DNA from 2 places in the Corynebacterium sp. H113 genome. Region 2 is predicted to be linked to the other one. Evidence: predicted binding sites of a transcription regulator. Region 2 holds the regulator's gene; the other holds the start of a gene.
What was found. Region 2 encodes LexA, which represses DNA repair genes until DNA is damaged. Its sites were predicted from a motif close to CGAACANNTGTTCG; they were not measured.
Positions count from the first base shown of each region.

Region 1: a site for LexA is predicted at 1,807-1,820, ahead of WG938_RS00915 (HNH endonuclease signature motif containing protein). Genes of this name have one in related genera too.

Region 1 covers NZ_JBBHKZ010000001.1:200,525-204,738, forward strand. The annotation lists gene WG938_RS00910 (tRNA guanosine(34) transglycosylase Tgt) at 1-499, shown strand, start outside; gene WG938_RS00915 (HNH endonuclease signature motif containing protein) at 483-1,739, opposite strand; gene WG938_RS00920 (ABC transporter ATP-binding protein) at 1,944-2,966, shown strand; gene WG938_RS00925 (ABC transporter permease) at 2,959-3,726, shown strand; gene WG938_RS00930 (queuosine precursor transporter) at 3,742-4,214, opposite strand, start outside.
Region 2 covers NZ_JBBHKZ010000002.1:886,457-890,670, forward strand. The annotation lists gene WG938_RS05185 (1-phosphofructokinase family hexose kinase) at 1-598, opposite strand, end outside; gene WG938_RS05190 (DeoR/GlpR family DNA-binding transcription regulator) at 598-1,374, opposite strand; gene lexA (transcriptional repressor LexA) at 1,569-2,249, opposite strand; gene WG938_RS05200 (hypothetical protein) at 2,593-3,054, shown strand; gene nrdR (transcriptional regulator NrdR) at 3,083-3,550, shown strand; gene hrpA (ATP-dependent RNA helicase HrpA) at 3,547-4,214, opposite strand, start outside.

The DNA of each region.
Region 1 (4,214 bases), on a different contig from region 2:
TGGTTATGGCATTGGTGGTGCCATTGAGAAGCAGCGCTTGGGTGAGATTTGTGGTTGGGTGACGGACGAGTTGCCGGAGGATCGCCCTCGCCACATGCTGGGCATTTCCGAGCCTGACGATATTTTCGCTGCCGTGGAAAATGGTGCGGACACGTTTGACTGTGTGGCGCCGACCCGTCTTGCTCGCCGTGGTGGCGTGTACACGCTTGATGGGCGTATGACTTTGACGAATGCTCGTTTCAAGACGGATTTCCGCCCGATCGACGCTGAGGTCGCGTCGTACACAACGCTGAATTTCTCGCGTGCGTATTTGCACCATTTGCTGAAGGCGAAGGAGTACCTGGCGGGCACGTTGTGCACGATTCACAACGTGTACTTCATGGTGTCGCTGGTGGACAACATTCGTCAGTCGATTATGGAAGACCGCTTCCACGAGTACCGAGATGAATTCCTCGGTCGCTATTACGCCAATGGTGGGCGAGCTACGGCGGAGAAGTAGCTGGTTGGGGCGCTGCGTCGGAGAACTCGGAGATTATCCATTCGACGAATCTTCGGCGGATTGTCGCGGTCTTTCTAGTGGCTCGCTGGTCGAAGGTTTGCCTCCCGATGCCCGCGAGCGGACCTGATGGGATGCTTCGGGCGGTGATTCCGTCATGTGATGCCCACGTTTCTGTGTGATCCGCGTGGCTGGTGACATCCCATAACTTGTGGGTCTTCAGATTGTGGTGCTTTCTGCAGAGGCAGTGCAGATTGCCTGTGTCAGTCGGGCCACCTTTGGCAGGATCGTCGTGGTTGTATGGCGCGATATGGTCTATGTCGCACTGTTGAGCAGGTACGTCGCATCCTGGAAACCTGCAGGTGCCATCACGGCCACGCACCCGTGCTAGCTGCGCGGCTGTTGGGCTGTATGACTGTGCACAACTGTCTCCGGACAGTCGGATATGAGTTGCGCGGTCAATCCATTCCTGCGTCGCGACATCGTTGAGCCAACCAGCGCCATCTAGGTAAGCAGGCCCACCGTTTTCGTGTCGGTACACGTTGATAACGACTTGAGCATCGACATTTCCGCGAACGATATGCATTAACGCGTCTGGGATCGTGCATTCACGGCCTTGGGCAATCTCCTGAGCTTTTACGACTTTGATTGCGGCGAAAAGCTCTGTCGCGCGGTCGCGTTCTAGGAGACCGCTAAGGAAACAATGCTGGCCATCTCCAGCATCTTCGCATGTCAGTGCCTCGGACGAAGGCGGCGGAACGGTGGTGCCATCGTTGCGTGCGCGATTGTCGTACTCAACGACGATGTCTCCGACTTTTCGAGCGAGAGTGCGAGGACCGATGAAACCTTGTTGATGACGACGAGGCTTGAGTAGATCGAGAATATGGCGTTCGATTCCAGGCATTTGGCCGTCCTCGATAGCGGCTGTGCCATTCGCAATAATGGACAAATAGCGCAGCGGAACGGCCTCAGAAGATTCCGCAAAGGCGGCCAGCTTTGGCATGCGGTTGAGCATCAACCCGACGTCGCAAAGCATGAGGCACTGACCGCGACTTAGACCCAGTCGAACCGAAAGCCGCGCTGCGTGATTCTCGACATCCGCGTGCAGCGCAGGTGTGCATGCGAGTGCAAGCTTGAAATCAGCGATGTTGGCAGCACGCGAAAGTGCAGATAGTGGATCGTCCGGGCGTTGATGTGACCAAGACGGTGAATCGTCGTAGCCGGTTGAGTTGAGCGGTGACATGGTTACTTCCCCCTAGAAACCAATGCATCCTTACACGTTTTATCGTACATGCTTTCGATAAGGTATGCAAATGTTTGTTCGAAACAGATGTGTCCACAGCCTTATGCGTCTGCACCCAGTGAACCGCAAACCCCCGCCCGCGATACCCAAAAGGTAGCCCCGGCGCTACTGTCACATCGCGAGCGCTGCTTTAACGTTGGATACATGATCACAGTTGACCGGCTGACGAAGAAGTACGGCGCCAAAACTGCCGTCGAGGACCTGAGTTTCACCGTTCCCGATGGCCTGGTGACCGGCTTCCTCGGGCCCAACGGTTCCGGCAAATCCACGACGATGCGCTGCATGCTGGGGTTGGACGCTCCGACCTCGGGGCAGGTGCTCTTTTCTGGAAGCTTTACGACGGGCACCTACGCCAAGCAGCCGTTTGCTGCGCTGCCTCACAAGATGAACGTCGCCGGGGCGATTTTGGATGCAAGCTGGTTTGCGCCGTCGAGAAGCGGTCGTAACCATCTGCGCGCGATCGCCCGGGGTGCCGGGATTTCCGACGCGCGAGTGGAGGAATGCCTGGATCTGGTCGGCATGACAGATGCCGGGAAGTACAAGGTCGGCGGGTATTCGTTGGGGATGAAGCAACGTCTGGGCGTTGCGACGGCACTGCTCGGGCGTCCTCAGCACCTCATTTTCGACGAACCCATTAACGGTCTTGATCCCGAGGGGGTGACGTGGATGCGTGACACGATTCGTCGGCAAGCTGCGGAGGGGCGCAGCGTGCTGGTGTCGTCACATCTGCTGTCGGAGATGCAGCTGACAGCGGACCGGGTCGTGGTGATTGGTCGCGGAAAATTGATCGGCGAGTACAGCATGGATGAGTTCCTAGCTGGGGGAATGGCCGTGGAGGTCGAAACTCCTCAGGTAGAAGAGTTTGCAGAGCTGGTTCGAGCGCTCGGCATGGGTATCCAAGAAGCAGCCACGCAGCCCACAAATGACTCGGCAAATACCTTCAGAGTTCCGGTGCCAACCGATGTCAATGAGGCTGAAATCCGTCGTCGTATCGCAGAAACCGCGATGGAACGAGGAATTGTGCTCACGCGGCTGACCACGAAGCGCGACAACTTAGAGCAGCGATTCCTCGCTGCAACGGCGGAGGCGCAGGAGTACTCGACAACAGCGATCGATACCACCATCGACACGGCAATCACCAAGGAGAACGGAAAGTACCATGCCTAGTCTTGTCAATGCGTTGAAGGCGGAGTCGACGAAGATGGTGAGCCTGCGTAGCACGTGGGTGTGGATGATCTTGCTGACCGGTTCTCTGTACGGTCCGCTGATTCTCGTTGGCCTGCTGGGCAAGAGTGGCACCCAAGTGGATTGGGAAATGCTTCTCGTCGGAGCGATGATTTTCTCGCTGATGGCGGTATCGTATGCGGGCTCGTCGATCGCCGCCGAATATTCGGAGAAGATGTACGCGCACGCCTTTCTTAGCCAAGACCGCAGGTCGTACTGGCTGATCGCACGCAGTTTATTGATTATTGTGTTCATCGCAATCAATGCGATCGTCGGTGGCTTTTTGGCCTGGGTAGTGGTCGCGGTGCTGCCGAAGCCGGAGTTCGTTGGTGGCGATATCACCCAAGTGTGGGCGCTGTCGATGATGACCTTGATGTTCTCCATCATTGCCATGTGGTGCGCGGTGTTGACGCGTAGTCGCGTTGTTGCAGTCGCGGTGCCATTGGTCTGGATGATTGTGGTGGAACAACTACTGTCCGCTGCAGCCGGGTCCGATATCGGACGCATGTTTTGGCTGGTGGGGCCAGGCACCCGCACTACTCAGATTGCTGGTGTGCTGGGTGGCCATGGCAACGACATGGAAGTTGGTTGGCACGCCATGCAGATCCAACCATTGTGGTTCAACGTGGCCGTAGTGCTGGCCTGGATTGGTGTCGCAATCGCGACGAGTTTCTTGGTGAATGCTCGCCGCGACGTGCGCTAACGACGTGCGCTAGTTCTATGCGTAATATCCTTCGCGACGCTTAACCCAGCCAATAACCTGGTACGTCACGGGCATCATCAATACCTCGACCGCTGTCTTCCAGAGGAAACCAACGATCACGTAGTTCACGAACGTGCCCCACGAGTCGATGCCAATCGCCGTCGCAGCGATGGAGCAGAAGATTACGGTATCTACAAGTTCACCAACGATTGTCGAGCCAAGCAGTCGAGCCCATAGCGCGCGCTCACCAGTCTTGCGTTTGATGGCCGTCAGCGACCAGGCATTCAACAGCTGGCCCACCACATAACCGGCCAGACCAGCCAAAACTAGCTGTGGCACCGTACCCAGTACGGCCTCAAATGCGGCCTGATTCTCGTAGAATTCTGCAGCCGGCAGCTTAATGGCGATGAAGAAGCACAGCATCGCAAACGCGAGCACCGCGAAACCGGTCCATACAGCGCGTTGCGTTGCTTTGTATCCGTAGCATT
Region 2 (4,214 bases):
TAAGACCAAGCATTTGCCCGGCCTCGTGCGCGTTTGGTTTGAGCAGGGTAGGGGCGATGAGCTTCAGATTCTTGCCGACTGTGTACAGCGGTCCGTCGGAGGTGTCAATGGCAATTTTGGCACTCGGATTGGCAGACCAAATGTGGCGCAGACACGCGACATAAAAGTCTCGTGGGACACCAGGAGGCAGGGACCCAGCAAGTACCACCCAACTAGCAGCAGGAGCGAGGACTTCCAATCGATTGAATACCTGATAACGCTGGTGCTTGGTCATAGTCATGCCCAGCGAATTCAACTTCGTGGTGGTGCCGTCATCTTCGACAAGCGTGTAGTTGATGCGTGCATCATTGCCTGTATCAATTGCCTCGTGAGGAATACCAGCGAGCCCCAGCAAACGTGAAAAGCGACCGTGAGCAGCTGCCGGATACAACGCGCAGGTGTCATAACCTGCCAGGAAGAGAGCTTCCGAAACGTTGATTCCTTTGCCGCCAGCCATATCATCTGGCATAGGTAAGCGGTAGACCCCACCGCGTTCGAGACGCGCGTTGATTCGCGCCGTTCGATCAATCGACGGGTTGAGAGTAAGGGTCAAGATCATCAGGCAATAACTACTTCCACACCGTGATCTCGGAGATTCTGAACGAACGCCTCTGGAGCTGAATCATCGGTAATGACGACATCAATGTCATCCAAACCAGCAAAGCTGACCAAGAAATCCCGGCCCAACTTCGTGGAGTCACACATAACGACGACCTTCCGCGCGTTAGTAATCATTGCCCTTTTGACTGCAGCTTCCTGCGGATCGGCAGTAGATAGGCCATGATCCACAGTGAGGGCGTTTGATCCGATAAAGGCAACATCAGCGCGCATCAATGCGAGAGTACGTAGCGCGGCATCACCCACCACCGCCTGCGTGATCACTCGAACCTGACCCCCGAGCAACTGAAGCTCAATGAAATTTGCGGCGGCTAGCGTCAGTGCGTTGGGCAGGGAATTGGTCACCACCGACCACTGTCGCTCATCTGGAGCATGCGCCATAAGCTCTGCGAGAGCTTCGGTAGTCGTGCCTGCATCGAGGAAAACACCACCACCGGAATGTGGAAGAAAGTCCACCGCAGCTCGAGCAATCGACTGTTTAGCATCACGCTGCGCGTTCTTCCGCGCGTCTACTGAAACCTCGAGCGTCTGAAATGACTTCGTTGCGACGGCTCCGCCGTGGACTCGGTGTACCGCACCTTCAGCGTCAAGCTGTGCGAGGTCACGGCGAATAGTTTCGGCAGTTACGTCAAAGCTCAGCGCCAAATCGGCGACTGTCACACGGCCTTCTACCGCAGTAAGCGCTGCAATTTTTCGGCGTCGTTCTTCTGCGTACATGTGAGAGAGCCTCCATCTGGCCATGACCGTGCACGTTTACTAGGGGTAAACGCTACGAAAACCGTACTAATAGAAGTATGCCCGTTTGATTGTGTTTAGGGCAATGAAAACCCACAACAAAATTCAAACGGGCATAAACGGGGTGAGTTGATAGATTAAAGAACGTAGCTAGGAGCAGGTCAAACAGAGAAAACTTAGAGACTGCGAAGCACAGTCACGACCTTGCCAAGAATTGTTGCTTCTTCTGCGCGACGTGGCTCGAATGCCCGGTTATGAGGCAACAGCCACTTACCGGCAGCATCCTCGTGCCATTCTTTGACCGTCGCCTCGTCGTCAAACATGGCGGCCACAAAGTCTCCCTGCTGTGCCACGTTCTGAGAGCGGACGACCACCCAGTCGCCATCCAATATGCCCGCATCGATCATGGAGTCGCCGACGACCTTCAGCAGATACAGGTCGCCCGATCCAGTGAGTTCTCCAGGCAAAGCCATGTAATCTTCGACATTCTGCTCGGCGAGGATAGGGGATCCGGCTGCAATCTGGCCAACGATTGGAACCACCGTCGGTGCAGGAATATCCTCTGGCAGATCTGGAGTCTGGATTTGAGGACGTGGCTGTGGGCCCGGCTTCGAAGAGCTGTCCATGCCATCAAGCTTGTCATTGAGGTTGCGAACATCGACTGCCCGAGGCTTATTGGCATCGCGCCGAACGAAACCCTTCTTTTCTAACTCGCGCAGCTGGTATGCCACCGACGAGGTAGAACTAAGGCCAACTGCATCGCCGATCTCCCGAATGCTTGGTGGATAACCCCGCAACGTCAGCGCATCGTTCAAGAAAGTGAGAATGCGTCGCTGCCGCTCGGTAAGGGGACTCATGTCGGGTTTGCTACTTGCCATGTTGTTATCTCCACTCTGCATCCAGTCTGCTGTCCGCTCTTGATACCGCATTGGATGTCCACGTTGGCGCCAAAGTTGACGCCCACGTAGCCATCCAAGTCAACGTCGGAATCGAGGAACTGTCCTGTGTTTTCTAACTCACACCTTGGTCTCGACAATACACGACGTGTTCGAAATATGGCACAACTGTTCGAGTATTTTCGAAAACTTTGTAGACACTGTCCGGTAAGGGTGCTATAAATCGAACATAGGAACGCAATCGAACATATGGTTGCATCGTTGTTCGACTATTGTTCGAACGGAAAGTAGGAAGGATTCAGCAATGACTGTTTTTCTTGCAGAATACCGGAATGATGTACAGACCTCGAGCAATACGTCCATTGTCGAACTCGACTTTTCGCGTCCGGCATTTTCTGGCGCCACCCGGCGTGCTCGTGCCGTGAAGGAGTCACGTCGAGCTATTCGAACGCACGGGCGGACTTCTGTTCGTCCGTTGGGTCACCGTGCGGCACGTCGTCAGCGACCAAGGGGTGGCCACGATTTGTTCTACATCGGAGGGGCATCAGGTGCGGTTCTGCCTCCGGTAGCGGCTGCCTCGGGTGGTGCGGGCGTGGGTCCTTTGCGTGGTGTTCGCAGGAGCCGCGCCAATATGGGTGTTGCAGCCGCGATGATTGGCGCAGCCGGTCTGCTCGGAGCTCTCGCTTCTGCAACCGCCCCTGACGAAGCCCCTGTGCCAGCCACGGTAATTTCTATCGGCGCTACTGCGACAACGGCTGCGGGGTAGAAGAATCTGCTGCACGTAAGATGAAAGCGTGCATTGCCAATACTGTCACCATGACCACACCAAGGTAATCGATTCCCGGTTGATCGATGACGGCATGACCATTCGCCGTCGACGCGAGTGTTTAGCATGTGGAAAGCGATTTTCGACTCTGGAACGCTCACAACTCATGGTAGTGAAACGCGACGGTATCGCTGAAGAATTTAGTCGCGAGAAGGTCATTCAGGGTGTTCGGCGTGCATGTCAGGGGCGAGACGTGCCTGAGTCCAAGTTAAAGAAGCTTGCTCAAAACGTAGAAGAAGCTCTCCGAGCTAAAGGGACTCCCCGTGTAGATTCCAATGATATTGGCCTCGCAATTCTTGAGCCACTGCGTGACCTCGATGAAATCGGGTACTTACGCTTCGCATCCGTCTACAAGTCCTTCAGTTCGGCCGAAGATTTCGAAAACGAAATCCGCTACCTCCGGGAACACAGGGATCGACCCAAGCACGATTACTAGAGCTTATCTATTGCCTTTTTCACCCTCGTTGTAGACACAGTTCGGGCGGTGCCTAGGCGTTGGGCAAACAGACTCACTCGGAGTTCTTGAACCATCCACCCAATATCACGAACTGCAGCGGACTTCTGGCGAGCAACAGGCAATTGCTTCAGTTTGTTCTCCAGATGCGCCCGAACCTCGGCGACTTCATCTTCCAAGTCGGCGTCCCGATAAGGATCGCGATCCATATCTTGAATACGGATCTCCATTGCTTCGAAGTACCGAGGCAAGTGACGCAAGTGCGTCCAGCCGTGCCGTGCTACCGCACCTTGAGGAAGCATGAACTCCAACTGGCGACGCATATCGTCAACAGCTGGTCCTTCCCACTTTTTAAGTTCCTGTACCACCGTGTAATAGCGGGGCAACGCTGCTGCCATTCCTACAACCAGCTGTCGGACACCGGCATTGACGAGGGGCTTTACGGCATCGCGAAGCTTCTCGTAGTCCTTCGGATCTCGGACGGGGCCACCATTGGTCATCATGGCATCACGAACAACTGCGACACGACAGTCCTCGACAAGTCCTTCGGCTCCGCCGTGTGGCCAAGAATCCACGGCAACCCGCTGTTGCAAAGGCAGCCCTTTCACCATGGAACTTACATGCACTGTGCAGTCCCGCAGCAACA